3 regions of the Paenibacillus sp. JNUCC 34 genome follow, and region 1 is predicted to be linked to each of the others. Evidence: riboswitches for the same ligand, from Rfam matches in the RefSeq annotation. Region 1 holds a riboswitch; each other region holds the start of a gene.

Region 1 (10,713 bases):
TAATCCCAACTCATTTTACTTAATATGACAAGGCTTTGTCAATCAATCGAAAATTGCATTTTAGCGTATAAAATCAGGCGTTTTACGCAATCTCAATTGCGAAAAACGCCGCCAGAACCGTACAGTATAACTGTATGCTGTTAACTTTATCACCAGAAGCCACTTATTTAGGACTTTGTGAACATTTTGTGAAATTTTTCTGGACGTTCATTTACAACACTAAAATGGTGCAAAATCGCATTGACAATGCGTTCGGAAGCATGGCCGTCACCGTAAGGATTTGCTGCCTGACTCATGGAGTCATACAACTCTTTATCGGTAAGCAGAGCCTTAGTCCGCCCATAAACATCCTCTTCGTTCGTTCCCACCAGTTCAAGCGTTCCAGCATCTATGCCTTCCGGCCGTTCTGTCGTGTCGCGAAGCACCAATACAGGCACGCCGAACGAAGGAGCCTCCTCCTGCATACCACCAGAATCCGTTAAGATCAGGTGTGTATGGGCATAGATGTTATGAAAGTCTACCACATCTAGCGGGTCGATAAGCTTGATGCGGGGATGACTGCCCAAGATTTCGTGTGCAGGTTCCCTGACCGTAGGGCTTAGATGAACCGGATAAACAATCGCGATATCCTCGAACTCATCCGCAATACGTTTAATTGCACGGAAAATATTGCGGTGCGGCTCTCCCTGGGATTCACGCCGATGTGCCGTCATGAGAATCAGACGTTTGCCTGACGCCCAGTCCAGAACGGGATGTGTGTAATCGGGCTGTACCGTATATTGAAACACATCTGTTACTGTGTTGCCTGTGACGTAAATGGTTGACTCGTTTTTGTTCTCTTTACGTAGGTTATCCGCAGACCAATCTGTTGGAGCGAAATGAATATCCGCAAGGACGCCTGTTAGCTGGCGGTTCATCTCTTCCGGGTACGGGGAGAGCTTGTTCCATGTACGAAGCCCAGCCTCCACATGCCCAACTTGAATTTTCTGTAAAAACGCCGCATAACTGGCAAGGAACGTCGTCAGCGTATCACCGTGTACCAACACGATATCAGGCTTAGCTTCCCGCAGAACGGGCTCCAAACCTTCCAGCACGCGGATGGTTATCTCATTCAGTGTCTGGCGGTCTTTCATTACATCCAGATCATAGTCCGGGACAATCTTAAACACGTCCAGCACCTGATCGAGCATTTGACGGTGCTGCGCCGTAACGCAGACCACCGATTCAATATGCTCGGGGTGACGCTGCAATTCCAAAATGAGCGGCGCCATTTTGATCGCTTCAGGACGAACGCCGAATATGGTCATCACTTTCACTTTAGACATGTTCGCTTCCCCCTCTTTACTTACATTCCATACTTATACGTACATGTTGTTACTTGGTTCCGTAAAGTCGGTCTCCTGCATCACCTAGTCCAGGAATGATATAGCCATGATCATCCAGACCCTTGTCCAAAGCAGCTACATAGATATCAACATCGGGATGCGCCTCTTGTACAGCTTTAACACCTTCAGGTGCAGCCACCAGGTTCATCATCTTGATCTGCGTGCAGCCACGTTTCTTCAGGACGTCGATTGCCGCGATAGCGGACCCTCCCGTTGCGAGCATCGGATCAATGACGATCAACTCCCGCTCTGTTACATCCGTTGGAAGTTTCGTGTAGTACTCCACCGGCTGCAAAGTCTCAGGATCGCGGAACAGGCCTACATGACCTACCTTAGCCGCAGGCAGCAGTTTAACAACACCATCAAGCATACCCAGACCGGCACGCAAAATCGGAATCAGACCCAGCATACGGCCGGAAATAACCTTTCCTTCGGTCTCAGCTACCGGAGTTTGTACGGAAATCGATTCCAGCGGAATACTGCGGGTTATCTCATAAGCCATCAGTGTGGCTACTTCGTCAACCAGCTCGCGAAAATCCTTCGTGTTGGTCCGCATATCGCGGATAAATGTCAGTTTGTGTTGAATCAATGGGTGATCACAAATCACCAATTTTCCCATGTCATGTCCCTCCGGTTGGTTACGATATGTTGAAATATAAGAAAGCACAAAATGGATTTTTATACTTTTTTATATTTCTCGCAGAAACGTCATCGCCCTTTGGAAAAGGACAACGGAATCGTTTCTGCTTGTTCAATATGGGCGTAAAATCTAGTGAGCTCCATAAATCTTGTCTATTATATCACTCCGTGAGATGATTTTACACCTGTATCCGTCATGTTTCTTACCTGCGTAAAAGTCCGGCGGAACAAGTGTAAACGGCTTCACCGTTCTTATCGGTGAAGCTCACGTTTCGCGGAGAAATATAGGCCAAGTATACATATAAAAATGCATACTTTCCTATATTTAAAAAAAACCTGGCATTATACTATCGTTTCCATTCTGTTCAAAAAGATGCCAAATCGCGCTGACAGAACCAAAAGCCCCGCCTTCTACGAAGACGGGGCCTGAAGAGCACCTTACAATACCTCACCTAACCAAGTTCGCATTAATTAGTATTTTAATTCCGGATAAAGCGGATATTGATCTGTCAATTCAGCCACCATACGTCCAGCTTTAGTGAGTGTTTCCTCATCCTTCGGCTGACGGAGGGTCATAGCAATAACTTTACCGATCGTAACCATAGCTTCCTCATCCATGCCACGGGAAGTCACAGCTGGAGTACCGATCCGGATACCGCTTGTTACAAACGGACTTGTAGGGTCAAATGGAATCGCGTTCTTGTTCACGGTAATACCGATAGAATCCAGCACTTTCTCGGCGTCTTTACCGGAAATGTCCAAATTACGGGTATCTACCAGCATCAGGTGGTTATCAGTTCCGCCGGATACGATGTTAAGTCCTTCAGAAATCAGTGTGTCCGCAAGTACTTTGGCGTTCTTCACCACTTTTTCAGCATGCTCCTTGAAGGATGGGTCCAACGCTTCACCTAGCGCAACTGCCTTGGATGCAATGACGTGCATAAGCGGTCCGCCTTGGGTGCCCGGGAATACCGCTTTGTCGATAGCTGCAGCCCATGGCTGCTTGCACAGAATCAAGCCGCCACGCGGTCCGCGCAGTGTTTTGTGAGTTGTTGTGGTAACGAAGTGTGCGTAAGGTACAGGGTTCGGATGCAATCCTGTAGCAACAAGCCCTGCAATATGAGCCATATCAACCATGAACAAGGCACCTACATCGTTGGCGATGGAAGCTAGTGCTTCAAAATCAATAATTCGCGGATAAGCGCTTGCGCCGGCAACAATCATACGTGGACGATGTTTGAAGGCTGCTTTGCGCACTTCGTTATAATCAATAAGGAAGGTATCTTCCTGCACACCATATGCTACAAAGTTATATAGAAGGCCGGATGCATTGACAGGACTGCCGTGCGTCAAGTGCCCACCGTGTGCCAGGTTCATACCAAGTACTGTATCGCCCGGTTTCAGTGCAGCCAGATAAACAGCCATGTTCGCCTGTGCACCAGAGTGAGGCTGAACGTTGGCATGCTCTGCACCGAACAGCTGCTTCGCACGATCACGTGCCAGATCCTCAACAATATCAACGCGTTCGCAGCCGCCATAGTAGCGCTTACCTGGATAGCCTTCTGCATATTTATTCGTCAGCACGGATCCCATTGCTTCCATAACCGCTTCACTTACAATGTTCTCCGAAGCGATAAGTTCAATGTTGCTGCGTTGGCGCTTCAGTTCCAAATCCATCGCTTCCAGTACTGCCGGGTCACTCTTGCGCAAATGTTCCATCATATTCGTATCCTCCCTAAATTAAAAAATAATATATGGTTAATCATCAATCACAACTACATCTAATTACATGCCACCCTATCATTCTCCTGCTCCATCCGATATACAGCCCGTTCTCCACCGATCAACTTAGGTCTCGTCATTGCCGCTGTCACACGAGCCTTCCCGATGTACCGGATACTCGGCCGAAATGGCACCGCAACACGGCGCAGATGCATTCCGATCATCGTCTCACCGATATCGATACCCGCATGAGCGGAGATGCTCTCAGCCAGACACGGATCATGGAAGCTCCGGTAAGCAGCAGACGCCATAGATCCGCCCGCTTTAGGAACGGGCACTGCAGCTACTTCCGTCAGTCCCAATCGCTCGAGTAGTTCCCGCTCTACAACAAGTGCACGGTTCAGGTGTTCGCAGCACTGGTAAGCCGTATCGAAACCGAACTCAGCCTGTACCTCTGCGATTCCGTCCAGCACCTGCTGCGCAGTCTCCAGCACACCGCCGGTACCGATCCGGCGGCCGGTGATTTCACTTGTACTGGTCCCGACGACCAGCACCTTACCTGCCCTGAGGCCTGCAGCCTCAGCCAATTCTCGCATGATCATTACCGTTTGTTCTCTCAAGCCATGATCAACCGGGTAATCTGTCATGTGTTTCAGCCCTCCTTGGATACGATAGTCTGAAAGCCAACTGCCTGATGTCTTAGTTACTTAGTTACTTAGTGACTTAGTGACTTAGTGACTTAGTGACTTTAGTAACGTCCATCCTTACAGTACGAACTTATCCCTTCAGATAGCGTTCCTCAATGGCCTTGATTTTGTTCACCCTTCCAACATGCCGCTCACCCTGACTGAAATCTGTCGTCAGCCAAGCTGTAACGATTTCTGCTGCAAGGCCGGGGCCCACCACTCGTTCGCCAAGGGCCAGCACGTTGCTGTCATTGTGCTCGCGGGTAGCTTTTGCCGAAAATACATCATGTGTCAGCGCACAGCGAATTCCTGGAACCTTGTTCGCCGCAATGCTCATGCCGATTCCCGTTCCGCAGATCAGAATTCCACGGTCAGCTTCTCCGGATACGACTTTTTCACATACCGGAAGCGCAAAGTCAGGATAATCCACCGAATCGGAACATCCACAGCCCAAGTCTTCCACCTCATGCCCGAGATTCCGAATGACCTCTGTGATCTCCTCTTTCAAACGAATACCTGCATGATCCGTGCCCAATGCAATTTTCATATGAAAAACCCCCTCGTATGTTTCATCTTTTGTATCGGCATTTACAAAATGCTCGTAATAACAACTCGTTTCATTATAACCCAAATTGTTAGCAAAAGACGAAAAAAAGAGCAGTCCGCGCACGTGTAACGTGCACCAATTGCTCTTTGCCCAGGCGACCGGCCGTATGTTCCGGTGCTCCATCGTGGTTTCATCCACTTCGTCGCCAGTTACACCGGAATCCGTGTTTTTCCCCTTCATCTTAAAACATACGGAAAAGAAAAGCAACGGATATTTATTCATAACTATGATCGATTAATAACTTCAACTATAACGACAACTGAACACCCGCAAATCACGTTGCTTACTCTCTCTCCAGCTTGTCCAGCAATCGGAACAGCGCTGAACGGATTTCTGCCGCTGTCGCCTCATACTCTTCCAGCGAACCTCCGAACGGATCGGAAATATCAAAACTCGGAATACGCTGCCGTAGCTCGATCAACCTCACCTTGTCTTGCTCCTGAAGCTCAACGCCTAGGGATCTCATCATCTCCATGGATGCCAGCAGACTGTCCTGCTCCTGCAGATCCGTCAGTACCTGCGCATCATTCTCGACGTATTCTTTTAGCGTATGAACCTTGTCTGCCGCATAAGGAAACTGACGAATCGCATACTGCTTATGGGATAACGTCAATGTCAGAATCAGATCTGCCCACTCGACAAGATCTATGCTCAGCGGCTTGGAAGACATGCCGTCCTTGATCTGCTGATCGCGGAGTACTGTTTCAGCATGACGCGAGATTGGCATTCCTTCTGCAGCCGAAACACCTGCGGAACGAACTTCAAGCGGAATCCCTCTCCCCTTAGCGAGCTTGCGCAGCATACCTTCGGCCATAGGACTGCGACAGGTGTTGCCGGTGCAGACGAACAATATGTTTTTCACGGTCTCCACCTCCCCGAAAGTTTACTGCCGTCATTGTATCAAAATATAAACATCAAACCAAATACCAACAAAATGACACCGCCGGTCATTTCTCCATATTCACCGAGCCTGCTGCCCGCCTTCCGACCGAGCATCAATCCGAGAATCGACATTAAGCCTCCGACCACGCCGAAAGACGTTACGATGATCGCCGTATCATTCACGAACATGCCAAGCGAAACCCCTACCGAAAAAGAGTCGATACTGACACTAAGCGAATACAGTAGCATTCCGAGCAGCGTGGTATGATTCACCGGCCGACCTTCCTCTTTATGAAAAGAGTTCCAAATCATATGTCCCCCCAGCAACAGGAGAAGGCCTCCTGCGGCAAGCCCCGTAACATGTCCGAGCAAAGCGCCGATATAACGGCCGGCGAACAGCCCAAGCAGCGGCATCAACATGTGGAAAAAAGCAATCATCAAACTAACATTCAGGACATATTTCAGCCGGATGCCTCTCATTCCAACACCGATACCGAGTGAAAATGCATCCAAACCGAGCGCCACGGCCATAATCAGGATCGTCGCGAGCTGTCCTGACTGGACAGACGTTTCGAACATGCCTATTTCCCCCAAGTCCTTATGGTCTTGTACACCATATGCGGACAAGGGGGGATTGATGCCTAAAACCCTTGTGGGCGGGTTCATGCCAGTGCCTCGAAAGATTAAAAGCGGCTACCTTAGCTTAGCAAGTTACTATGAACGTCTGAAGCTTGGGTGGCAGGGCGTCACCCCTCTCTCCAGCTTCAACATAGCAACTGTGCCGCGCTCTCCTAATCGACTGTCGGCTCATCACCCGACGCATGTATAATGTGATGACCCGCCGCCTTCAGCAGCCGGTTCATCACCGCTGCGCCAAGACCTTTATCCGGGCAGGATTCTGCCAGGATAAAGGTCGCGCCTTCTTCATCGAATTGGCGCAGCCCGGCGTAAAGCCGGTGTGCCGCTTCCTCCGGTGCGGCCAGGCTGCCGAGCGAGACGGCGACGTCCGCGCGGTAGCTACCGATGTGCTCGTCGAACGACAGCACACCGGTCGTCTCCCCGCGCGCTCCGGCGGCGTCAAGCTCGGTCTGGATCTTGGCGGACACGGCATCGGCCGTCCGCCCCTGGACGATGCACAGCGCACCCTTGGGTGCGTAGTGCGTGTACTTCATGCCCGGCGAGCGTGGCGCCGGGCTGTCTGCGCTCCCGGCGCGCGCAAGCGCCGGGTCGCGCTGCACGCTTGCCGTGAGCGCGGCAAGCTGCTCTTCCGTGACGCCGCCGGGGCGCAGCACCGTCACGGTACCGTCCTGGCCGGCCTGGACGACCGTCGACTCGACACCGACCCCCGCGGGGCCGCCGTCGAGAATGCCGTCGATGGCACCAGCCAGATCCTCAAACACATGGCCAGCCAGCGTAGGGCTTGGCCGGCCTGAGCGGTTGGCGCTTGGCGCAGCAACCGGACAGCCTGCGGCGCTGATCAATGCCAGCGCCACCCTGTGATCCGGCATGCGGACCGCAACCGTATCCAGTCCAGCCGTCACGCGCGGAGATACCGCGCCGGGCTTCACCGGCAGGACCAGTGTTAACGGTCCCGGCCAAAAAGCCTCCATCAACCGCCGCTCCGTATCATTCACTCCCAGCACGAGCCCGTCCAACTGAGACGTATCAGAAATATGCACAATAAGCGGATTATCGGAAGGGCGCCCTTTTGCAGCAAAAATCTGTTCCACCGCAGCTGTATTTCTGGCATCCGCACCTAGACCGTATACCGTTTCCGTTGGAAAAGCTACAGTCCCCCCGGCCGCAAGTACAGCACCAGCCTCATTTAGCGCTAAGGCGTCCTCTGATCCCGGAGTCCATAAGGAAAATTCCGCCTGCTCTCGATCTGATCCTGCAGTCAGTGGTTGTCCGGCAACAGAAGCTGCTGCTCCGGCTTCATGATTGACGCACACCTTCCACAATTCCGTAACCTTACCCCCGGCGTGAAAGTCCTGTCCCAGATTCCCGTTCTCTTTTCGTTCCATTGTTATCCCAAGCTTTCTTTATAATAGATCACCCAGCTCGGCAGCATGCTCAAACACCAAACCAGAATGGATTGCCGTCACCATTTGTCCAAAAGAAAAAGCGCTTGTATCCTCCAGCCCCGGCAGCCTCATGACGGCCCCTTCGCTAAAGAGAAAGCACTCTTCTGCTTGAAATTGTATCATATTTCGCTACCAATGACGATGAAGAATTGACCAGCAGCCTTGCAGCTATCTTGGTGCCAATCCATTGACTTAGAACAACCCGACAATCCAATCCCACAAACCGATGAAGAAGTCGAATAAGAAAAACCGCACCTCAGGCTCACTTGAAGCAGCATTTCCCCGTTCCTCCGAAGCATCGTTGTCACCGGCTTGCACTGAAGCCGTTCTTACTTCGTTGTCTACGGGCTGGGCAGCCGCATCGCCACTGCCTGCATCAATGAAGCAAAGCGGCGGGAAAAGCACACACCACCAGTTCTGGCCTTTGCCTTCACCCAGTGTAATCCGGACGGCTTCATATTCCCCCGCAGGATACACAGTTCCACCGTAAAGCTTTGTCGGGAACGGCACGGTTCCCAGATTCACATCATAGGCATAAGTGATTCCACGCTTGGATAGCTCTTCCCCAACCAACCGCTCAATTTCTGGCAGATGACTCCGTGTTAACTCTCTTGCTTCCTCCAGGCTTTGCGGATTGTCCAATTCTAAAACCCATCTCTGCATTTGAGCTACAACAGCATCACGAATTTCACGCTTGACGAGCTGATCAGACGGATTGTCCGAGTTAGCCAAAATACGAAGCCGGATCGATTCTTCCGGAATCGGGCCTCCCGCAACTGCCGCGTCAATCCGTTGTCCTTCCCAAGCCATCACAACCATAAACAATATGGATAAGAGCATGATCATTTGTTTTACAATAATACGGAGTGTCTCGCTATTCTTTCTCATTATGCTAGCCGCCTCTCCTGATAATCTATGATGTCTATCAGTATGTCCGGCTGAGAGAGAGCCTAAACGTGCAATCTAGCACTTTTATTAAAAAGATAGAGTAGAAGAGGTTGTTCAAAGAGTCCGCTTTTGATCACGAAGTGAATCAGGGAGTGGGCTCGGCATCGAATCTTGAATTCAGCCGGCCCTTCCGGTGCTCACGTACCCAAAACGTACGCTCCGCTCCTCACTCCCTAGCTTCTTCCAACCTTCTTGGTGCTGAAAACCGACCTTTTTGAACACGCACTAGATACAAAAAAAGCCCCGTAGGGCTTAATGATTAAGTACTAGGTGTACAGTAATCCAAATATTTTTAATTTTACTGACCAACGAATTAGAATATCCCGCATTTAAGTTTTGAGTAGATAACTATCCTTGTGAACGCCCTAGCTTTGCTTGGCAACTGTCCGGTACGTGCTCGGCTCCGGCAGATCTTCTTCAATCTCCCGTCCATGCAGCTTCACACTCATTGCCACACCCATACTGGCCATACTGATGACGAGCGACGTTCCCCCAAAACTGATAAACGGCAGCGTAATTCCCGTCAGCGGCATAAGACCAATAAACATACCGATGTTCTCAAAGATCTGGTACAAGAACATCGATACAATGCCGACGATCAAAAATGGACCCGCACGTTCCCGACACTCCAGTGAGATCAGAATCATCCGGTGAATCAAAACAAAATATAAAAGCAGCAGCACAGAAGAGCCGATAAATCCGTATTCCTCCGCGATTTGCACAAAGATGGAATCTGAATACGTGTAAGGCACGCGGCCCGACTGCACCGATGTTCCCTCCATAAAGCCTTTTCCGCCCATGCCGCCGGATGCTATAGCCAGCTTGGCATTATGGGTATGCCAACTTGCCTTGGCTGTAGCCTTCTCCGGTACCAGCCAAGGATCTATCCGCTCCATCCAGTGGGCGCGTGAACCCGTGCCGAGGGACTCCTTAATCTCATCGTGATAATGAACATAGGCCATAGCACCACCTATAGCTATGCCGCCTACCAGAACCAGCCCGATCAAAGCATGAAATAATTTGACGTTACCAATCCACAGCAATCCGACCAAAATAATGACATAACTGAGCGCATTCCCGAGGTCGTTTATCCCCATAACGAGCACGAATGGAATGAACGCAAGCAGGCCAACCGGGATCACATCTCGGATAAAAGACAGTTGGGGCTTGTTTTTGCGAATTAGTGCGTACGTGAGAATAATAATTAAAACAAGCTTGAACATCTCGGCCGGCTGCAAGCTGGCGAAACCAAGCGAGATCCAGCCCTGCGAACCGTTTATGGTTGCCCCGAAAAACATGACAAACAGCAGCAGCGCTATACCACCAAAATAAATATACCAAGCATATTTCATTAGAAGACGATAATCCAGTATGCTCATTCCAAAAAAGGCAATAAAGCCTACTATATAATATAGGATCATCTTAATATGGGAGCCCTCAAATTTCGGATCTCCCATGGTAACACTGTATATCGACGTAATACTAATAATCATCAACATGACCAATACAGCCACTATAACGAAATCAATCTTTTTAATCTTTTGAAGCATCTTCGGTCCCCCTGTGCCGGAGCTTCATGCTCCCCTGCGCCCTGAAGGCAATTTAACAATCATACTTACTATTGTAAGAAAAAAAGGGCCGAATGACAATTACAGCGAAATTCCCAATACATGTCTATTAATGCCGGCAAGGTCCGGGACCGTAATGATACGGTTCCAATGCCCTGTCGAACGCAGCAGGTCTGCCACATCTTTTGCCTG
Region 2 (10,713 bases), 1.9 Mb from region 1:
ATAGTGAAAGCGGGAGATCAGGTGAGCCAAGGCGATCTGATCGGATTATGCGGCAATTCAGGTAACTCCACGGAAGCCCACTTACATTTTCAGGTATCGGACAATCCTGATCTTTTTGAAGAAGGGTCGATCTCCTTGAACATTAAGTGGGAACAGGAAGCAGTTGTTATACGGGGCAATACGTTAGATGGTGGGAAGTAGACCGCGATCAGAAAGATAGCGGAATAAAATGATCACAATAAGCTGGTGCCGATAATAAATCGGGCCAGCTTTTTTAATAAGGACAATTTTTCGACCACTGTTAATGCGACGCGTTATGGTGTTCTGGGAACTTTCATAAAATATATTATGCGAGATATGATATTTGTATATTTACAATAGTGTGTGACATACAGTATGATAACCATAGGAGTTGATCATATGACTGAAGTGAATGAAATCATCAATGGTTTGATGCAGGAGCTGCGTCGAGGAACGATTATTCTCGGTGTTCTAAGTCAACTGTCAGAGCCCCAATACGGATACTCACTCGTATCCGTTCTGGAGGAAAAGGGGATCAGTGTAGATCCCGGAACATTGTATCCGCTCCTTCGCAGGTTGGAAAAGCAACAACTCTTAGAAAGTCAATGGGATACTAACGAAGCACGCCCGCGAAAATACTATTCACTTTCCCCTTTAGGTCAGGTAGTGTACCAAGAGCTTTGTCTGGAATGGAGAAATATGATCAGCAGTCTGGAAGGCTTAATTGACCATGGAGGAGGATAATAAATGGAGCTCATTAAAAAGTATGTTTATGCGGTAACACAAAAGCTGCCTGCGCAACAAAGATTGGAAATTGAAAAAGAATTGACGGGTCTGATCGAAGATATGCTGGACGAACGGAGTCATGGTAGGCCGGTGCAAGACAGCGACGTGGAAGAAGTGCTGCTTGAACTCGGTGATCCATCTGTCTTGGCAGATAAGTATCGGGGGAAGGAACGATACTTAATCAGTCCAGAACGGTTTGACCCTTACCTAGCTGTACTCAAGATTGTTTTGTTTTCGGTTGTGATAGCGATAAGCGTCGGATTTGTCATCGAATTATTTATGGGAACGGTCAATATTGCAAAACATATTTCAGAATACTTGGCTTCCTTGCTTTCCGTAAGTATTCAGGGCTTTGCATGGGTGACAATCGTGTTTGCGCTGATTGAACTCCGGGGAGATCGCCCTTCAGATAACAGAGATGGTGCGAAGAAGAGGTGGAAACTATCTGATTTGCCATCCATCCCTGATCCCAAAACCGTAATTAAGCCGATTGAGCCCATTATCGGAATTATTTTTTCAATTGTATTTCTTGTGTTGTTTACCTATTGGCTAAATCTGGTAGGCGTAACTCGGATCAGTGACGGACAGTCTACGATCATACCTGTGTTTAACGAAGAGGTGTTTCGTAAATACATTCCGTTTATTTGGGTGCTAGCAGCGATTGGTATCCTTAGGGATTGTATGAAAATGATTACGAGAAAGTGGACCCAACAAATCGTTGTCTTTCATCTGTTTTTTAATGTAATGTCTCTGATTCTAACCTTGTTCATGTTTACAGACGTATCCATTTGGAATCATCATTTTATGAATGAGCTGGTGCAGGCAGGTGCTATTACAGAAGGCAGTGAGGGTTTCCAAACGGTTAGTACGATCTGGGAGCGTTCTAGGGAAGGGCTTATTTATGTCATCGCACTCATTACAGTAATTGATTCCATTGCAACAGGTATGAAGCTTTACCGCATTAAATGATCGATCCATTAAGAATATGGGTAAAAAGGTAAAGGCCTCTTCGTCAAGAAGGAGGCCTTTTGTTTATTTTGCAGGACTATTAAATCACTTCATGGGACAAATACTTATAATTGAGATCAATAAAATTCATTAAAGCAAGAATATTTCCGAAAAATAATTGACAAAAATGTGGCTTGAATGTGTCTAAATTATGTACAAAGGTGGTATAATAAGGTAAGATGTTTTGTAAGCACTTTCATTTAATGAGTTTATTTACAGAGATTGGAGTGTATTTATTATGAACTATCAAATCAAATATGCCACCCGTATGAAAGAAGTTATTTTCGTTTCCTTGGTGTTCAGCATTATCATGTTTCAGATCGGGGTCTGGTCCCAACAATCGTTCCCGGTGCTGTTCTACGCTCAGATGGCAGTGAACGTCATCATGGTGATCGCACTCATTGTAGAAATATACGCCAGAATGGTAAGACGCGGTGTTGAAATTCAAAGCGATTCTAATGTAATTCGTATTCATGGAGAGATTATAAAGGCTGAAGACATTGAGGTTATCCGGGTTTCAGGCTGCCGAAGTGCAGCATTCGGCTTTAAGCTGAAGGGGAAGAAGAGACCGTGGGTTCGGAGCACATTTAAATTTATGGATGCCAATTGTGAAGGAATCCGTGAAATTTTAAAATGGGCCGAGTCACACAACATTGAGGTTCTTAAGATCGGACCTCAATCCCCAATGGTTAATGTGTAGATCAGACGCATTTAAAAAGACTTTGACCCGTAGTAAAAGCGGTCAAAGTCTTTTGTGTTCTAGCGATCAATATGTTCTACAAACCAGCGGACGATATGGCTTAATCGTCTTACACGAAGGTGCGGGTTACCGATTCGGGATAAATTGTGATCTGCCCCAGGAAAACGGACGAATTGAGTTTCCTTGCCCAGTCGTTTTAACGCCACAAACAATTGTTCACCTTGCTCAATCGGGCAGCGCAGATCCTGCTCGCCATGAAGGATGAGCAGAGGTGTGTGAATATCTTTTACATAAGCGATAGGGGAATGCTTCCAGAGCTTCTCTAGATCATCCCAAGGGTTGCCCCAAATTTGATCTTCCGTGAAGTAATATCCAATATCACTTACCCCGTAAAAAGATATCCAGTTCGATATGGAGCGCTGAGTAACGGCTGCTTTAAAGCGGTCCGTATGTCCAACAATCCAGTTAGTCATGAAGCCTCCGTAGCTGCCGCCCGTTACACCGAGGCGTGTTTCATCTACATAAGTGTATGTCTTCAGTACATAATCCACTGCTTCCATGAGATCCTGATAGTCTCTTCCGCCGTAATCACCGCGGACCGTATTCACATGAACCTGTCCGTAGCCATGACCACCTCGGGGATTCGTGTAGAACACAGCATAACCTGCAGCAGCTAGCAGCTGGAATTCATGCATAAAGGTATGGCCGTACATTACTTGAGGACCACCGTGAATTTCCAAAATGGCCGGAACCTTAGAGCCTTCTTTGAAATTTGCAGGCTTCATCATCCATCCCTGAATCGGCCAGCCGTCTGAAGTTTCAAACGTGAACACTTCCGGTTCGCTGAGCTCAAGCTCTGCCCATAACTCTTCATTGCAGCGGGTCAAGCGGTTCTCTTCACTGTTGGTTCGGTTGTATGTAAACAAATCACCTGGCTGCAAAGGATCTGCGGCTGCAAATACGATGTTCTCGTCATGTGTTAGTGCAAACTGGTAAATCTCACGATCCCCGCTGACCTCCACATGATGTTCCGAACCATCCAATGCAAAGCGTCCAATATGAACACCGCCATTACGGCTGAGCTGTACATAGACATACCGCCCATCTTGGCTGAACAAAGGTGCTGTTCCGGCTCCAGAACGCATATCGCTGACACAGCTGTGACCGAGCTGAACATCAATATCATCGTATAGTGCGCGATATGATCCGCCGTGTGTAGGTATCAGATAGATTCTGGTCAGAGTAGCAAATCCATGGGACAAGTTATCTGCCAGCATGAGAATGGAATTTCCATCCGGTGTATATGTTATGGAATCAATCGATAATTTTCCGTCCGTCATTTGTCTAGTCGACTTGCCTTCACGATCTACGATAAACAAATCACTCGTAAGCCTTAAATCAGGATTCTGATAATCATCGGATGAAATTTTAGCAGTATAGGCAATATCTTGTCCATCCGTTGACCAGGCAAAGGAAGATACATCAAAAGTTCCGGAAGTAAGTTGAGTGCAATGCTCCGTTGAGAGGTCCCACAGGAAAAGATGACTTCTACGGCCGTTCCACAACCCACCGCCATCGGCTTTAAATTTAATGCGATCTATCGTTTTTTCCTCAGGCATTTTAGGCTGATCAGCTTTTTCGTTTTCAAGTTCCAGTTCTTCCCCATCAGCTGTTTCAGCTTTGAGCAGTAAAGATTCTCCATCTGGAGACCATTTAAATGCGCTGACTCCATGCTCAACATTCGTGATTACGCGAGCTTCGCCGCCATCAGCGGGAATGATCCATACTTGTCGTGCGTCTTCATGTTTTCGAAGAAAAGCGATATGGGAACCGTTCGGTGACCAAGCTGGAGCAGCATCTTGTTCTCCCGCCGTAAAAGGAATATCACGGCTTCCGTCTGCATCCATCAGGCGAATATGGGAGCGATAACCGTCATGTTTATCGCTGACTGTTTTTGAGACGTACGCTATCGCGCCGCTCTGTTGAGAGACGACCGGATCATTCACCCAGTGCATACGGTGCAGGTCTTCGGCGGTAATGACACGTTTTTCACTCATGCTAAAATCCCCCTAATCAGATATGTGTGGATAAATTAAAATAATTACTATCCCACATTATCCCAGAGAAAAGAACAAAAATCCATCCATAAGTATAGAAAAAACCAGCTGATTAATTAGCAGCTGGTTAATTATGAGGTATTCAGAAAAAAATGTCTAATGTGTTTCCTTGACCTGAAATGCTTTTCATGAATTATGCTTCATAGGTGACAGAAATATGAGGAGGAAATAAATATGGACAAAAAACTAGTTTTTTTTGATATAGACGGGACTCTATTGGACCATGATAAAAAGGTGCCCTTGTCAACAAAGGAAGCGATTCATGAATTAAAAACAAACGGACACGAGGTTGCAATTGCGACAGGACGCCCACCGTTTCTGTTCAAGGAGCTGCGGGAAGAGCTAGGCATCGATTCTTATGTCAGTTTAAACGGTCAGTATGTTGTTTATAAAGGAAACGTAGTTTACAGCAATCCGATCCCGCCTGAGGTTCTTCATTCACTTAATGAATATGCTATAAGCTTGGATCAACCTATCATTTACACCAGTGAAGAAAATACGAAAATGAATATGACTTACCATAAGCGCGTTGAAGCTAGTTATGCCCCGCATAAAATACCTGTACCGGGATGTGATCCCGATTACTATTTGGGCAGACATATTTATCAGGCGGCTCTCTTTTGTACTGAAGAAGAAGAGTCAGCATATCTCGTGGAATATAATGATCTGCTCCGACTTGTGCGGTGGGATGAAGTGGCCGTTGACGTGATTCCGACCGGGGGCTCCAAAGCAGTTGGAATTGAGAAGTTTATTCAGCATCTCGGTTATTATAAGCGGGAAGAGGTTATTGCTTTTGGAGACAATCTGAACGATCTGGAAATGCTGCAGTTTGTTGGCCATGGTGTAGCAATGGGAAACGCTGACCCAGTGGTCAAGAAAATAGCCAGATATGTAACAAGCGATGTGGATCAGGATGGCATCATGCATGGACTTCGACAGCTCGGTTTACTATCCGTTGATAGAGCTGTATTGTAGCTCTATTTCCTACGTCCTTTGTACATGTTATATTTAGGTAAAATGAAGGATGAAGGAGAGAAATCTCGTGCATAGCCATCTAATAACATACTGTCTAACCCAAAAAGGAGCTGTAGAAGACTACCCGTTCGGTCCATCTCCGCTCGTCATAAAGGTCGGGGGTAAAATGTTTGCGCTGATCTCCAAATCTGAAGAGAACGGGTTTACCCATATAGCATTAAAGTGTGATCCGGTAATCGCTGAGAATCTTCGGGAACAGCATGCTGCCGTTCAGCCTGGCTATCATCTGAACAAGAAACATTGGAATACGGTCATCTGTGACGGCTCCTTAACGATTTCAGATTTACAGGATATGATTGATCACTCCTACGAGCTGGTATTTAAAAGTCTTCCGAAATCTATGCGTGATTCTATTTGTGAAGCGGTATGAATTAGAGTATCGCATGTTTGACGTCATGCGTTGATCGGCTCGGGCATAGGTTCAAAAGAGATATGTAATTTTTATCCGTGCGCATAGTATAATGGACGAATCAGGAAGTGAAGAAGCGAGGAGTCATTCATTATGCTTAAAGGTTGGAAATTTTCTGTGCTGGGTATTGTTATCGTTGGAATTACCGCAGCGGTTGCGCCTCAGTTCGGACTGATTGACTATGGAAGATCTGTTCCTTTGTTCATTTTATTCGTTTTATTTGTAGCGGCGCTGGAAGTCATGGACCGGCTCGGCAAGCGAAAAAAAGATTAATAATTTCATCTGCAATTAAAGGTGCGCCCCTCACCAAAACGTGATATATTAAGAAAAAGTCACTATGTGTAACTGGCGTAACATGGAATACCATGAGGGAGCACATAGATAACAGCCGTACGCCTGGGCAGAGGTAAGGAGATTCCATAGGATCTCCTTACCTCTTTGTGTTTCTAAAAACATAAATTGTCGAAAGGGCTGATCACATGAGCAAGGAAACGTTGATTTTGGATGGCAATCAAGTGGCGAACAGCATAAAAGAAGTATTGAAAGTACGTGTGGAAAGGTTGGTTCAAGAAGGGACAACACCTTGCCTGGCGACGGTCCTCGTCGGAGATGACCCTGCTTCAGAGACGTATGTCCGTATGAAGGGAAATGCATGCAAGAGGCTGGGGATTGACTCTAAACGTGTGGTATTGGATCAGATGACTTCTACTGAACAGTTAATTAATGTAATAAAAGAGCTGAATAACGACCCTTCTGTACATGGGATTTTGCTGCAGCATCCTGTACCGCATCACATTGATGAGCGGGCTGCGTTTGAAGCTATTTCGATTGAAAAAGACGTAGACGGTGTAACGATGCTCGGTTTTGCTCAAAATGCGTTTGGCCAGGCCCTTTTCCCATCCTGCACACCTGCAGCGATTATGGCAATTATGGATGCTTACCACATTCCGATTGAAGGAAAGCATGCGGTTGTCGTTGGAAGAAGTCCGATCCTCGGTAAACCGGTATCTATGATGCTTTTAAACCGGAATGCAACGGTAACGATTTGCCATTCCAGAACGCAAAACTTGGATCAACTGGTGTCACAAGGTGATATCGTGGTGGCAGCGGTCGGAAAACCAAACTTCATACAGGGAGATTGGATTAAACCGGGTGCTGTTATTATGGATGCCGGTTATAACGAAGGAAATATAGGAGATTGCGATTATGAAGCTTGCTTCCCGCATGCGAGTGCGATTACTCCTGTTCCAGGCGGAGTAGGACCTGTTACGATTGCAACACTGCTAAAACATACGGTTGATGCCGCTGAAAGAACGTTGAATTCATAAGTTTGAGTATATTTATAAGGAGGGCGAATATGGAGTGGTTAGCTGTACAGCCCTATTATAAGATTCAAAGGGAAGTTGGAAGTACGGAACAAATGACATATGAGGATAACCGAACGTTATATTTGTATCGCGATAAGATCGTAACCCATTATCGTGAATTTCCCATTGCTGATGTGTTTGATCTGTCTTACCGTCAGATGGGGGAGGCAGGGGGATTTTTATACCTGCATACAAAGCTTGGAGTTTATTCGTACACCGTTAAGGAAGACCCATCAGGTTTTATTGAAGCTTTTAAAAGTTTATAAACAATGAAGGCCATCTGGCTTTATTTATGTGTTGTGTTCGGAGAAAATTAGTCAGTCGGACGTTGAATTATCCGGATGTATTCACGTGGGCCAAAGAATTGGGCTCCTACATCCGTTTCCTTTGCGTTGATTGTGTTTATATTATACTTGGGACTGTGTGGTGCATACTTGGGTTCAGGGTAGTACACCTGGCTGACATGCCTGTTCAGCATAGCGGCACCCAACACAAGAAAAGCGAATAAAACACAGCATACTATAATCTTTCGGACGATCATTCTAATCACTCCTCACTTATGAGTGATGCCCATTTTATGTGTTTTCATTCACAATACCTTTGACAAAGCGTTATTCATAGGCTATACTGATTCACAGTTTGAGACGTGTTTACTTTTGAATTAATAACTACATATGGAAATAACCGGAGGAGCCTGCCAACAGCAGGCTCTTTTTGCGTTTTTTTGGTCTTACGAATTTTGGATTGGTAATACTGAGGAACGACTAACATATTTGGGTTAAGGAGGAATCAACTTGTCGCTGCTTCATGCCGCCATTATGGCACCTATTATTTTTGCCGTTCTGGTACCTCTTATTTACAAGTTTACGAAACGTATTCACACAGGATGGTTTGTCCTTCCTGTACCGGTCATCTTATTTGTTTATTTCCTAAACAGAATTCCTTCTGTACAGGAAGGTGAGGGAGTGCTCTCAAGCTTACCGTGGATACCTTCCTTGGGCATCAATTTTTCGGTATACCTTGATGGGCTCAGTCTTTTGTTCACCCTGTTGATTACCGGAATCGGTTTACTTGTCATCCTATATTCCGTCTTTTATATGGATAAGAACAAGGAAGCGGTTCATCGGTTTTATGTATACCTGCTTCTGTTCAAGGGTGCGATGCTTGGTGTCGTTTTGTCCGATAATGTGATGGTTCTTTACGGCTTTTGGGAGTTGACGAGCGTTTCATCCTTTCTGCTGATTGCTTTCTGGTATTCCCGGGAACGGTCAAGATACGGAGCTCTGAAATCGATGCTCATTACGGTATTCGGTGGTCTTGCCATGTTTACCGGTTTCCTTATGCTTTCCATAATGTCCGGAAGCATGAGTGTAAGGGAGATCATTGGTCAGGTCCCTGAAATAACAGACCATACCTTATTTATCCCCGCCATGATTTTGATTTTGCTTGGCGCCTTTACGAAATCGGCTCAATTTCCGTTTCATATTTGGCTGCCGGACGCGATGGAAGCACCGACTCCAGTCAGCGCCTATCTTCACTCGGCAACAATGGTTAAAGCAGGGCTTTATTTGGTTGCTCGCTTTAGTCCGGTGTTTGCCGGGCAGGCGGAATGGTTCTGGCTGGTTACAGCTGTCGGTCTTACTACGTTGATATACGGATCCATCCGGGCCATTAAACAGACGGATCTAAAGGCACTACTTGCGTTTTCAACGATAAGCCAACTCGGTCTGATTATGAGTTTGCTCGGGCTTGGCTCGGCTGCCGCTTTTTATTCCGGGAGTCCCGAATCTCTGATTTACACGAAAGCAACGACAGCCGCTATTTTTCACTTGATAAACCATGCTACGTTTAAGGGTGCGCTGTTTATGGTGGTTGGTATTGTCGACCACGAAACTGGAACGCGTGATATCCGGAAGCTTGGTGGTCTGATGGCACTGATGCCAATCACCTTTACGGTAGCTGCCATTGGAGCTTTCTCTATGGCCGGGTTACCGCCGTTCAACGGATTTTTGAGTAAAGAAATGTTCTTTACGGCCGTTCTCCATGCAACGGAAATGGATTTCTGGAATGTACAGACTTGGGGCGTACTCATTCCTGTTGTGGCTTGGATCGCGAGCGTATTCACATTCCTGTACAGCATGATTTTGGTGTTCAAGACTTTCACAGGCAAACTGCAGCCGGCCAAGTTGGATAAGAAGCCGCATGAGGCGCCGCTTGGAATGCTGATACCGCCAGTGATTTTGGCATCACTTGCCGTTGTATTCGGTTTGTTCCCAAACCTGTTGTCCTACTCACTTATTGAACCGGCGATGGCTGCCATTATGCCAGATATGCTCGCACCGGGTGAAAAATTTATGGTGAAGATCGACTTCTGGCACGGCTGGACAACCGAGATTTTTATGACGATAGGCATTATCGTACTGGGTACGATTCTGTACAAGCTTTATGGGAAACTTCGTGTGCTTAATCGCCCATTATTCAACCGTGTTACGTTCAACCAGCTTTACGACCGTGGATTAACTTCTCTTGAACAGGGCGGGAGAAAGCTGACAAGCAGCTATATGACCGGGTCTATTCGGCACTACATGATTTATATTTTTGGGTTCATGATCTTACTTTTAGGATACGCCATGGTGTATTCGGATGGGATCAAGATTAATATTTCACAATACGCTCCGATATCGTTTTACGAATCGATCGTCATTATCGTGCTTATGATATCAGTTTTGGCGCTTCCATTTGTCCGCTCACGTCTAGTTGCTATCATTTTGACAGGTATGTCAGGTTATATGGTCACATTGTTCTTTGTATTGTTTCGGGCGCCGGATTTGGCTCTTACACAGATGGTTGTGGAGACTGTCTCCGTCATGCTGTTCCTGCTGTGCTTCTATCATCTGCCGAAACTCAAGAAGGAGCATGTTCCTCTGAGATTCAAATGGACCAATGCGCTAATCTCGATCGGTGTAGGTGTTGTGATAACACTCATTGCTTTAGGAGCAACCAGTGACAGAATGTTTGAGCCTATTTCAGACTTCTTCTTGAAAGAAAGCTATACGTCAGCCGGAGGTAAAAATGTTGTCAACGTCATTCTAGTAGATTTCCGTGGATTTGATACGATGCTAGAAATCACGGTGCTATGTATTGCAGCTTTGGGTATCTATGCCATGATCAAGATCGATCCGGGTGATGCTATTCTCGGGCAACGGGAGATGAGATTGGATATCCTCTTACCGAAAAGCAACGACGTAATACTGAAAACGATCTCGAAAG
Region 3 (10,713 bases), 2.0 Mb from region 1:
AATAACTTTATAAATGTACTTTAATCTTATTCAGCTTGAGTGTTAAATATTGAGGTGAACCCATGAATATAAGACCGATTGATATTGCAACAAAACTTAATATAAGTACTAGTGCCTTAAGAAATTATGAAAAACAGGGAATTGTTCCCCCTACAAAGCGTTCAGCAAGCGGTTATCGGATCTATACAGAGGAACATGTCGCATATTTTGAATGCATTCTAGCTATGGCCCCAGGTTTTGGGATGGAAGTAACTAAAGACGTTCTACGTAAAATTCAATCTGAGGAAGTGGATGCTGCACTCCGGTTGGTTAACCAAGTTCAGGCGAACCTGTATCGTGATACAATTCTGGCTGAAGAAACGATTCAAGTCTTGGAGTCGTGTGACCTCTATTTTCTGGATTCAGATGGAAGCAAAGAATGGATGACCATCGGTGAGGTTTCTGCTGCAACGAACATCCCAAGTTCAACAATCCGATACTGGGAAAAGATCGGGCTTATCACTTCTTCACGAGATTCACGAAATAGGTACCGAATCTTTAATCAATCTCAAATTCGTAAAATCATCCTGCTTCGTACCTTGCGGCCAGCCGTCTATTCATATGACTTAGTAGGGCTTAAACAAGCAATCGGGGCAATGGATCATCACGATCTGGAACATGCGAAAAAAATCGCTCAAGATTCACTAGCGTACCTGAACAACATTAACCAAGAACAACTTCGTGGCGGGTACTTTTTATACCTTTTATGCCAATTGTTGGATTTAATAGATTAATACCAGATTTAGTCGACACTAGAAAAAGGTAACATTACACAATAATGAGCGTACAAACAATTTGCCTGTACGCTCATTCGATCTTGCAATTTTAAAATACAAGCATCACAGCTTAGAAAAATACTTTTTTGCCATCCACGTCTTTCTTCACATGCCACTTATCAAAGAGTCGCCCCTCTTCATCAATAGCCCTCACTTCCAAGTTATCGGATGTTGCAACCACCTGAAGAAAATGAGGTACCGCCAAGGATTGCGCTGTGTGCCACTCTCTTTTCGGCAGCAACCATTTCGGCATGGATCCGGCACCACCCGCAACAATATAGACAATACCATGGTCAAAATCAACTTTTTCTTCACGAAGAGGATGACTCCGTTCATAAACAATCGTGTGTGAATTGAAGACGATATCCACTCCATATTGCTCTAATACAGGACAAAGCTGTCGCAAATCTTCCACCTGATACCCTCCGGATATATACGGCGGGTAATGAAAATAAACGACTTTCCACTTGGCAGTGGAGGATTGTAAATCGTTGATCAGAAATTCATACTGCTCGTTACCTGGACCGATTTCTTCTATGCTGTTAGGATAATGGTCCGGTTTGATAAAGTCAGTACTATCTAAGCAAGTAAAGTGAACATCTCCGTAGTCAAATGAATAGTAGTTTTTAGGCTCTTCAAATGCGAAGAAATCATAGTACCAAGAACCATTATTTTCATGGTTACCGAGACAACTATAGAACGGTGTAGTTGTCAGAAATTCGCGGCCGGGGCCAAAAAAATATGTATACCAGTCATCATAATTACTTCCGTCATTCACGATATCACCTATGAACAACGTAAAGTCGGGACGATATTTTTGCATTTGGCTGAAAATATTTCTGTTTATCATTCCATCCGTCTGATCGAATCCACTGTACCCACCAGTCTCACTTGTTACCGTAAATGAAAACGGCACGCCTTTAGATATGGCTGTCTTAAAAGGATGTGGTCCTGACTCAACATTAGTTTGTCCGTTACCTGAATCTATTTGGTAAAAATAAACCGTTCCCGCTTCAAGGCCGCTCACTGTGAGCTGGTGAATTTTTGAATGCCCCTCATTAGAGACGGTTGTGATCACTTGCTCCGGTTTTTTGTAATTACCTTGATATCCGCTATGGATTCTCTCCGCTAATAGAACATCTACTCTGGACGATGCCGGTTCAGATGTTTCCCACATGATCGTCATGGAGTCCACCGTTGGCCATTGCAAATAGGGTCCCTTAATGATTGTGAACACTGTTCCTCACTCACTTCCGCTTGGAGTTTTTCGTACCGCGCGTAGTGTTACACGATGACGATCGACCGATTTAAAACGTTTACATATTTAACTTTACTTTATTCAGGACTCCACAACCGCTGAACATGGCTCAACTGATTATCTTCAAATTCCAACTTATAAATATCCGGTTTGCTTGTCCCCTTCCAAAATTCAAAACCGTAATTAGAATCGAAATAATTCATTATGATTGTCATTATATTTCCATGGGTGCCAAGTGCGATTTTCTTCCCTTTATGTTCCGAGAGCAGTTGCATAATGATCGGTATAGCTCGATCCTGCGCCTGCCTCGTTGTCTCCCCTTCAGGCATGCAATAATCTATATCGATAAAAGATTGTTCAATTCCTATTAACAGCTCCTCATCGGATACAACTTCATTCAAAGTACCAATTGGTCTTTCAATAAGCTCGTTATACAAAATGATCTCTTTCTGTAGCAGTTCAGCAAGTGGAGCTACTGTTTCTCTTGCCCTGTTATACGAACTGGAGACGATCACATCAATTCCTTCATCTCTTAACAGCTCTGCTACTCTTTTAGCATCAGATTGTCCCTGATCGTTCAAGCTTGCGCCTCCCAAGCGCTCTAGTTCCAAAGAAAATGGAGCAATTCCATGACGAACAAAATACAGATATGTTTTCATTGTTCACCCATCCCCAAATTTTTTAAGTAATAATAACTTAATATACTTGTTAGTTGAACAGGTTGTAAAGACGTTAAAAAGAGCCGTGCAGGTGTCGGATATTGCAACACTTACACGACTCTAATTCAAACAATACATTTCGTTTGGCTTGTCACTCTTTGACAGGATGATAGGTGAGAACAACGACCCCCGAACTAAATGTCTGCGTCTCGGACAGTTTCAGTACCTTTTTATCCAATCCCTCTCCAAAAAGACGTTGTCCACTTCCCAATACAACCGGGAAAACCATGATCCGATATTCATCGATGAGGTCAAGCCGGATCAGGCTTTGAACAAGCTGGCAGCTGCCGAATACCAATATATCCTTGCCTGGCTGCTGCTTTAACTTATGAATCTCTTCACCGATATCCCCACTGATTATGGTTGAATTGTTCCATTCTGCCTTATCCAGTGTTGATGAGACTACATACTTGGCATAACCGTTCATCATCTCACCGTATTCCCCGGTTTGCTCGACCATATTTGGCCATGCCGCCGCAAACCCATCATACGTTACACGCCCCAGCAATAAAGAGTCACTATCTTTCAGTTCATTGAACTTGAACTTCTCCTGTTCTTCGCTATTAAACGGGAACGTCCATTGCGGATCTTCCATGACACCGTCAAGAGAAACGAACTCCGATACAACAACTTTTCTCATGATTATCTCCTTTAGCTACTTAAGATTTTAGATATTTATAATGTAGCATAAAGAAGTACTTTTTCAAAAAAACACTTTTAATTATGATTCTACAATAGCAAGCTCATCGAGTGCCAATCTTGCCTGGTTCCGTGCCGTTTCAACCGAGTCGGACGTTGATAAAGCGACTGCCATTCTCCGACCCGGCTTTGTAACCGGTTTGCCAAATACACGAACCTGCGTGCTCAGGACGGACAACGCCTTCTCAAGACCGGTAATACGATAGTGTTCGAGTTCAAGGTTTGCTTTTAATGGACGGCTGGCTCCCGGTGTCATAAGTACAATTTCAGGAATTGGATAACCGAGGATTGCACGAACGTGTAGTGCAAATTCAGAAAGATTTTGTGTAACTAATGTCACGAGTCCAGTATCATGCGGACGGGGAGAAACTTCGCTGAAATAGACTTTATCCTCCGTTAAAAAGAGCTCAACACCAAACAGACCATATCCGCCTAACTCGTCTGTTATCGTTTTCGCGATATGCTTTGCCTCTTTAATTTGAGTCTCTGTCATATGATGCGGCTGCCAAGACTCAATATAATCCCCGCTTTCTTGAATATGTCCGATTGGTGAGCAGAAGCTTGTTCCGCTTACGGAACGAACCGTGAGCAGCGTAATTTCAGACTCAAAGCGGATGAACTCTTCTATAATAACCCGCCCGTTCTGAACCCTGCCGCCTTCCATTGCCACGTTCCAGCACTGTTCAATGTCCTTCTCTGCACGGCAAACACTTTGTCCTTTTCCTGAAGAACTCATCAGAGGTTTGATAACACAAGGATACCCCATCTCCTTTACCGCTTGAACAAACTGATCATATGTGTCTGCGAATTTATAATCGGCTGTTGGCAGCCCCAGTGTTTCAGATGCAAGACGTCTAATTCCTTCTCGATCCATCGTCAGCTTCGCAGCACGAGCCGTTGGAATGACCCGGTGGCCATCTTCCTCCAGTTTGATAAGCTCTGAAGTTGCTAATGCTTCAATCTCGGGTACAATAAGATCCGGTTTTTCCTGTTCGATAATTTCCCGCAGCCGCTCACCATCCAGCATATCGATCACATAATGACGGTGGGCTACCTGCATAGCAGGTGCATGAGCATAGCGATCAACTGCTACCGTCTCGACTCCCAGACGCTGAGCTTCAATCAAAACTTCCTTTCCCAGTTCTCCCGAACCGAGCAGCATGATTTTCTTAGTTTCCAACATTGGCATATCCCCCACTTTTACCGCTCATAGCGGTAGTTTATTCTTGCGAGATAAGGATGCACTCCGAAGTTTATTCTTTCTTATCTCAAAAATAAAAGAGGCAAGGAGAAAGAAACTCCTTACCTCTGCCCAGGCGTACGGCCGTTGCTATATATGTGCTCCCTCATGGTTCCCCATGCTACGCCAGTTACACATAAGCATTTCATTTGTCACGTAAATCATACTGAAATCTTCGTCTATTTGCAACTTGAAGGGTATTTTTATTGATGAGTTTGGATTTTGCCTAAAATGGTATTTTTCCGCTGCAGGCCCACCAGTTTTTCCACCGGTTGGCCGTTTTTAAATAGAATCAGTGTCGGAAGACCCATCACACCATACTTAGAAGCGAGCTCTGGCTCTTCATCTGCATTCACTTTCCCGACGACTACAGAATCTTGCAGTTCAACGGAAAGCTCTTCCATAATGGGGAGCTGCATTTTACAAGGTCCGCACCAAGGTGCCCAAAAATCAACCAGCGTTATTCCTTTGTCGATGAGCTCTGAAAAATTTTCTTTTGTCATTGTCTCAAGCATTCTGCTATCCCCTTTATTAATAAAGTTGTTTATAACTTGATATTCAAAGCTTTTTCCAGAGCATGAAGCACTGATGTTATTCCCTGTTCCAAATCATTGTCCGTGATGTCTCCCGCTGCATTCATTTTCAAACTTATTTGTGGAATACACATCGTTCCCCCAGAGACTATATGTGCATTCAACATATTCAGAGTCATTAAAAGTGACGCATGAGCATTTTCACCACCTGATGGATGTGGCGAGGCACTCAACACACCAGTCGGTTTGTTATACAACTCACCTGATGACACCGTCCAGTCGATTGCGTTCTTAAGAACGCCTGGTACTCCGCTTGCATATTCCGGTGTGCTAATTAACACGCCATCTACGGACATAAGTTGGTTCCGGAAAGCCATAACGGCTTCCGGTGCATCCTCTCCGTTGATTTCGGGATTGAAATGCGGAAGATCACCTAATCTATCGAAAATCGTGAGGTTAATATGTTTAGGTGCCAATGCCGCAGCTGCTCGTAACAGATTTGTATTAGAAGAACGGTTACGGAGACTTCCGGATATACCTAAAATGTGAATCGTTGGTTCATTCATCGCTGCATCCCACTTTCCAGGAATTGATTTCACTCGCTGGGTGTTCTTCAAGAATCGAGCTTATTCGTTCCTCCAGGTTTGACTTTATACTCTCGAGCTGCTTGATTTGACCATCAATTTCCTTCAGTTTCTGTTGATATACCGGGAGAACCTCTTTACAAAATGCTTCTTTGTTCATCAACACGCAATTCAGAAAGCCGGCAATTTGTTCAGTAGTCAAACCTAATTTCAAGTAAAATTGAATAGTTTGCACTTGTTCAATCATGAATGAGGAATATTCACGATATCCGTTATCATGCCGTTTGGGGGCAAGTAAGCCCTGTTGCTCATAATAACGAAGGGAGCGGATGCTGACTCCGGTTCGATTGGCGAGCTCTCCAATTCTCAAGTGTCATGCCTCCAATTGTAATTGTATGGGTTTAATCAGATTATAAACGATGACACTAATGTCAGGGTCAATACAATCACATCAATTTTTTGCGATTTAATATTCACAAACAAGCACTGTGTCTCTGTGTCTTACAAAAGACACAAAAAAAAGCCGCAAGCATGCGACTTTTTTTCATTCATAGTACACGTAGATTTACTCCTCAGAATCCACATTATGATACACTTGCTGTACATCTTCCAGATCTTCCAGTGCATCAATCAATTTATCGAATTGCGGCACAGAATCTGTAGGAAGTTCAACATAGTTTTGGGCAAGCATCGTTAATTCAGCAACGGTAAAATCAGAGATACCAACGTTTCTGAACGCTTCTTGCACCTCATGGAACTGATCCGGTTCCGCATATACAATGATAGACTCATCTTCTTCAATGATATCGCGAACCTCTACATCAGCTTCCATCAATAACTCAAATACTTCATCCAAGCTCTTGCCTGTAACACCAATAACAGCAGTCGCATCAAACATATACGCAACAGATCCGCTCACACCCATATTTCCGCCATTTTTATTAAATGCGGAACGAACATCAGAAGCTGTACGGTTCACGTTATTCGTCAATGTATCTACGATGATCATGGCTCCGTTCGGTCCAAAACCTTCATACCGAAGCTCCGTATACGTTTCTTCCGCACTGCCTTTAGCTTTATCCAAGGCGCGGTCAATGATAGCTTTAGGTACGTTATATGTTTTTGCTCGCTCAAGTACAACTTTTAAGGCGCGATTAGATTCAGGATCTGGCTCACCTTTTTTTGCTGCTACATAGATTTCAACCCCGAATTTTGCATAAATACGACTTGTATTCGCATCCTTTGAGGCTTTCTTCTCTTTGATATTATTCCATTTACGACCCATGCTGTTCCCGCTTTCTTTATGAATTTTACAACCCTATTATAGCATTATAACCTATGATGAAAAAACTCCCTTACATAAAGAAGTTATGTTATTGAACATTTCTCCAAACAGTCCGATATTTCTTCTGATATTTCGTCATTTAGAGATCCAAAAGGAGGATGATTTACTTGAAAGTCGGAGCTGCACGTAAGGCTGCTATTGAATGGGTCGATCAATACGCTTCTCGAGAAAAAGGCTTCTGCGGGGCTTATTTCAGTGGTTCAACTGTAGGTCAAACAGATGATGAGGAATTGCCCGCATCATCAGATATTGATGTTGTGATAGTGACTAAAGCGGATACTCCCCCCATTAAACTCGGGAAGTTTGATTATAAGGGAACACTCGTGGAGGTTACTTATTTATCTTGGAAGCAACTAGAATCTCCCGAAAAAGTCCTAACTTCCTATCATCTGGCAGGTAGCTTCCGTATGGATAGTATTATCTCCGATCCAACAGGACATCTACGTAAACTTAAGATACAAGTATCGCAGCACTTCTCGGAGTGGGCTTGGGTGTACCGCAGGTGTGGGAACGCACGGGAAAGAATCGAAATCGGGCTGAAGACGATCGATACATCGGCCCCCCTTTTTGACCGGATCACCTCATGGCTATTTCCAACCGGTGTAACCACGCATGTTCTCCTGGTGGCTGCACTTCGTAACCCCACGGTTAGGCTGAGGTACCTTGCTGCTCGTGAGGTGCTAATCAGTTACGGTCATATGGATATTTACCAGGAATTGTTGGAACTGCTAGGCTGTCACCTTATAACACCTCGGCGAATCGAATATCATGTCAGACAACTGGCTCGCACTTTCGACGTTGCAGCAGAAGTGGCCAAGACACCGTTCTTCTTCAGTACTGACATTACAACTTGGGCTCGACCGATTGCCATCGATGGAAGCCTGAGATTAATACAGACTGGCTTCCATCACGAATCAGTTTTCTGGATCGTAGCTACCTTTGCCCGATGTCATAAAATATTGGCAGCTGACGGTTCACCTGAGCTACAGCATGAATTATTACCGGCCTTTCAGGAGATCATTGCAGACCTTGGCATTACCTCTACAGATATCCTGCTTGATCGGGCTGAAAAGGTCATTCATTACTTACCCAGACTCTGGGATATAGCTGAACAGATCATGTCCGTGAACCCTCACATCGTGAATAAGAAATTCTAGCTAACCAAGGGAAAGGTTTTTTATGAATTTTTTGATTTTCGCCTACAAATAAACAAACAAAAATAATATTCGTTTATTAATTTGCATTGAATCACAACACAACCGCTTTTATGGTCAAGAGTTGATCTTACTACCTCCCAGCGGTATGATTAATTCAACAGTTTAGAATGAGAGGCATGTGTGATTATATGATTAAGAACGAAAAGATTAAAGCCGCAGAAGTGGAACTGACAGGGATCCATGGAGAAAATTTAGGAATTATTCCAACTGCAGAGGCGCTTAAGATGGCCCGGAAGTTAAAAGTGGACCTTGTCTGCACTTCCCTGTTCAGTAGTCCTCCGCCTTGCCGTCTGATATCAGCAGGAACGGTTAAGGAGGAACGCCAACAAACTCGCAAAAAAGAGCAGCCCGCTAAGCTCAAAGAAATACGATTAACTCCAAATATTGAAGAACATGATTATGATACGAAGAGAACTCAAGCGGATAAACTTCTTCGTGCCGGTAATTCTGTAGCACTCGTTGTCCGAGTGCAAGGTAAAGAAGGAGCCAAAGCGAAGGTTCTTTTAGAGGAATTGATTCAAGATCTGAAAGAAGTGGGTATTAAAAAAACCGGCATTCAATTGAGCGGTAAACAAGCGATGGTCCAGCTCGATCCAAGATAAGGTTCACGGGATGGATAACTCATATGAGGAGATCGTAAATGGATTTAGCCATGAATCAACAACAAACCAAGGAGCTAAAAGAATGAATATTAACACGAACAATCCTCAAGCGATTGACGTCATTCACGTATTGATTAGAGCAACACATTCTGTTCAGAGAGAATTTATGTCGCAATTATCCGCTCTCAACACACCGTTTCACATATCGGGTCCGCGTTTACAAGTACTTTCTATTGTTTCAGAAGCAGGAAAGATTCGTATGAACGAATTAGCTGCTAAGCTGGGCGTTAAGGCACGCACGGTTACTGATTTTGTTGATGCTCTGGAAAAAGAAAACCTTCTCCTCCGCACCCCCGACCCAACGGATCGACGTGCAACTCTTATCCAGCTAACGGAGCTGGCAGAAAGCAATATTAGTGGAATCCTTGACATACAAACAAATATCGCTGATAAGTTAATCAAAAAGCTCACTTCTACGCAGCGTAAAGAGCTTCTTGATATACTATTTCAGCTTATAGAGGATGAGAAAATAACGACGATATGTGACGATACCATAAATGAGTATCCAGATGGAAGGAAAATATGATCGATGTATCTTATTTTTGAAGGAGATCAATCATTTGCATTTACTGTATAAGGATCATGATAACGATCAAGAGATCACTGTACTGGACACTCCAAAATTATATGGTGAGAATGGGAATTTTCGAGTATTACAGTTTTCTAATGAGGCGATACAGGGCGCTCTGGATCTTAATCATCCGGAACGTATTTTGTTTGAATATCCCCGAGCCATGATCCATCTCATGGAGTTCAATGACCCGTCTTTCGAAGACTTGTTTATAATCGGGCATGGGATTGGGACCATCCCGCGTTATTGTGCCGATAAACGATGTAAAGTAGCAGAACTCGATGCTAGAATCGTGGAGTTAAGCAGGAAGTACTTTGGGTACAACGGGGATAATGTCATTGTTGCCGATGGACGTCACACTCTCGAAGGTGAGGATCCGGAAGCCTATGATTACATTATTTTGGACGCCTTTACGGATAAAGGAACACCGCGGCATTTAACATCGTGGGAATTTTTTAAGATGACATCAGAGAAGTTGGATTCCCATGGGGCAATCATACTAAACCTTATGGGAAGAAGTGAACATGATCATCACGTAAACGCGATACATACAACTCTTCGCGAATGGTATCCTTATGTTAAATCTTTTGCTCTCCCCGCTGAAGGTGCTGCAGACATTCAGAACATTCTGATTGTCGGCGGGAAAAGTCCCATCCAATTCCAAGCCCGGCATATGTCTGGTTTTACCGAGATTGAACTCGGCGAGGGGTATATCATTAGGGACGCTGACTCCCTCATTTAAACAGCCTATTCGTCCCATTGATGAAATGAGTGTACATAAAAACACGCGCAGACCGGAGTCTGTGCGTGTTTTTTGAATTGAGCAGATTACATATGTGAGGAACCTTGTCGCATAATTTAATAATTATTTGAAACGATAGGTCCAGAAAGCTTCATTGCCAAAGCGCTTGTTAATCTCTTCAGAGCTCGGTTGATTACTGCCCAGTAAGCCTGCTATCTGGAACTGGGAACGATGAGCTTTGATGGAGTTCATCTTGTGCTCGATAAAGCCTGTCACATCATTAACCACATCCGCCTTCCCAATATGCTGTTCACAGTTCTTAGCGAAG

Evidence for each region. Region 1 has a riboswitch for ZMP and ZTP ahead of rpiB (ribose 5-phosphate isomerase B). Riboswitches for the same ligand answer to the same signal wherever they lie in the genome.
Region 2: another riboswitch for ZMP and ZTP. It lies ahead of AC2TF5_RS10920 (bifunctional 5,10-methylenetetrahydrofolate dehydrogenase/5,10-methenyltetrahydrofolate cyclohydrolase); the one in region 1 lies ahead of rpiB (ribose 5-phosphate isomerase B).
Region 3: another riboswitch for ZMP and ZTP. It lies ahead of purT (phosphoribosylglycinamide formyltransferase 2); the one in region 1 lies ahead of rpiB (ribose 5-phosphate isomerase B).

What each region holds. Positions count from the first base shown of each region.
Region 1 covers NZ_CM177770.1:433,225-443,937, reverse strand. The annotation lists gene wecB (non-hydrolyzing UDP-N-acetylglucosamine 2-epimerase) at 168-1,325, opposite strand; gene upp (uracil phosphoribosyltransferase) at 1,375-2,004, opposite strand; gene glyA (serine hydroxymethyltransferase) at 2,496-3,746, opposite strand; gene AC2TF5_RS01955 (TIGR01440 family protein) at 3,806-4,393, opposite strand; gene rpiB (ribose 5-phosphate isomerase B) at 4,524-4,979, opposite strand; ZMP/ZTP riboswitch at 5,121-5,202, opposite strand; gene AC2TF5_RS01945 (low molecular weight protein arginine phosphatase) at 5,323-5,901, opposite strand; gene AC2TF5_RS01940 (manganese efflux pump MntP) at 5,940-6,500, opposite strand; gene AC2TF5_RS01935 (L-threonylcarbamoyladenylate synthase) at 6,713-7,822, opposite strand; gene AC2TF5_RS01930 (hypothetical protein) at 7,964-8,128, opposite strand; gene spoIIR (stage II sporulation protein R) at 8,198-8,893, opposite strand; gene AC2TF5_RS01920 (FtsW/RodA/SpoVE family cell cycle protein) at 9,319-10,503, opposite strand; gene prmC (peptide chain release factor N(5)-glutamine methyltransferase) at 10,603-10,713, opposite strand, start outside.
Region 2 covers NZ_CM177770.1:2,298,906-2,309,618, forward strand. The annotation lists gene AC2TF5_RS10880 (M23 family metallopeptidase) at 1-201, shown strand, start outside; gene AC2TF5_RS10885 (PadR family transcriptional regulator) at 421-765, shown strand; gene AC2TF5_RS10890 (hypothetical protein) at 769-1,776, shown strand; gene AC2TF5_RS10895 (hypothetical protein) at 2,054-2,515, shown strand; gene AC2TF5_RS10900 (S9 family peptidase) at 2,575-4,572, opposite strand; gene AC2TF5_RS10905 (Cof-type HAD-IIB family hydrolase) at 4,807-5,607, shown strand; gene AC2TF5_RS10910 (MmcQ/YjbR family DNA-binding protein) at 5,675-6,037, shown strand; gene AC2TF5_RS10915 (hypothetical protein) at 6,170-6,349, shown strand; ZMP/ZTP riboswitch at 6,408-6,485, shown strand; gene AC2TF5_RS10920 (bifunctional 5,10-methylenetetrahydrofolate dehydrogenase/5,10-methenyltetrahydrofolate cyclohydrolase) at 6,556-7,404, shown strand; gene AC2TF5_RS10925 (hypothetical protein) at 7,434-7,709, shown strand; gene AC2TF5_RS10930 (Na+/H+ antiporter subunit A) at 8,238-10,713, shown strand, end outside.
Region 3 covers NZ_CM177770.1:2,389,771-2,400,483, reverse strand. The annotation lists gene AC2TF5_RS11380 (MerR family DNA-binding transcriptional regulator) at 63-773, shown strand; gene AC2TF5_RS11375 (purple acid phosphatase family protein) at 886-2,025, opposite strand; gene AC2TF5_RS11370 (histidine phosphatase family protein) at 2,151-2,732, opposite strand; gene AC2TF5_RS11365 (dihydrofolate reductase family protein) at 2,884-3,432, opposite strand; gene purT (phosphoribosylglycinamide formyltransferase 2) at 3,514-4,674, opposite strand; ZMP/ZTP riboswitch at 4,795-4,875, opposite strand; gene trxA (thioredoxin) at 4,935-5,246, opposite strand; gene AC2TF5_RS11350 (NADPH-dependent FMN reductase) at 5,276-5,830, opposite strand; gene AC2TF5_RS11345 (MerR family transcriptional regulator) at 5,823-6,218, opposite strand; gene AC2TF5_RS11340 (YebC/PmpR family DNA-binding transcriptional regulator) at 6,414-7,133, opposite strand; gene AC2TF5_RS11335 (hypothetical protein) at 7,292-8,350, shown strand; gene infC (translation initiation factor IF-3) at 8,539-9,012, shown strand; gene AC2TF5_RS11325 (MarR family winged helix-turn-helix transcriptional regulator) at 9,101-9,598, shown strand; gene AC2TF5_RS11320 (spermidine synthase) at 9,615-10,385, shown strand; gene bshB2 (bacillithiol biosynthesis deacetylase BshB2) at 10,509-10,713, opposite strand, start outside.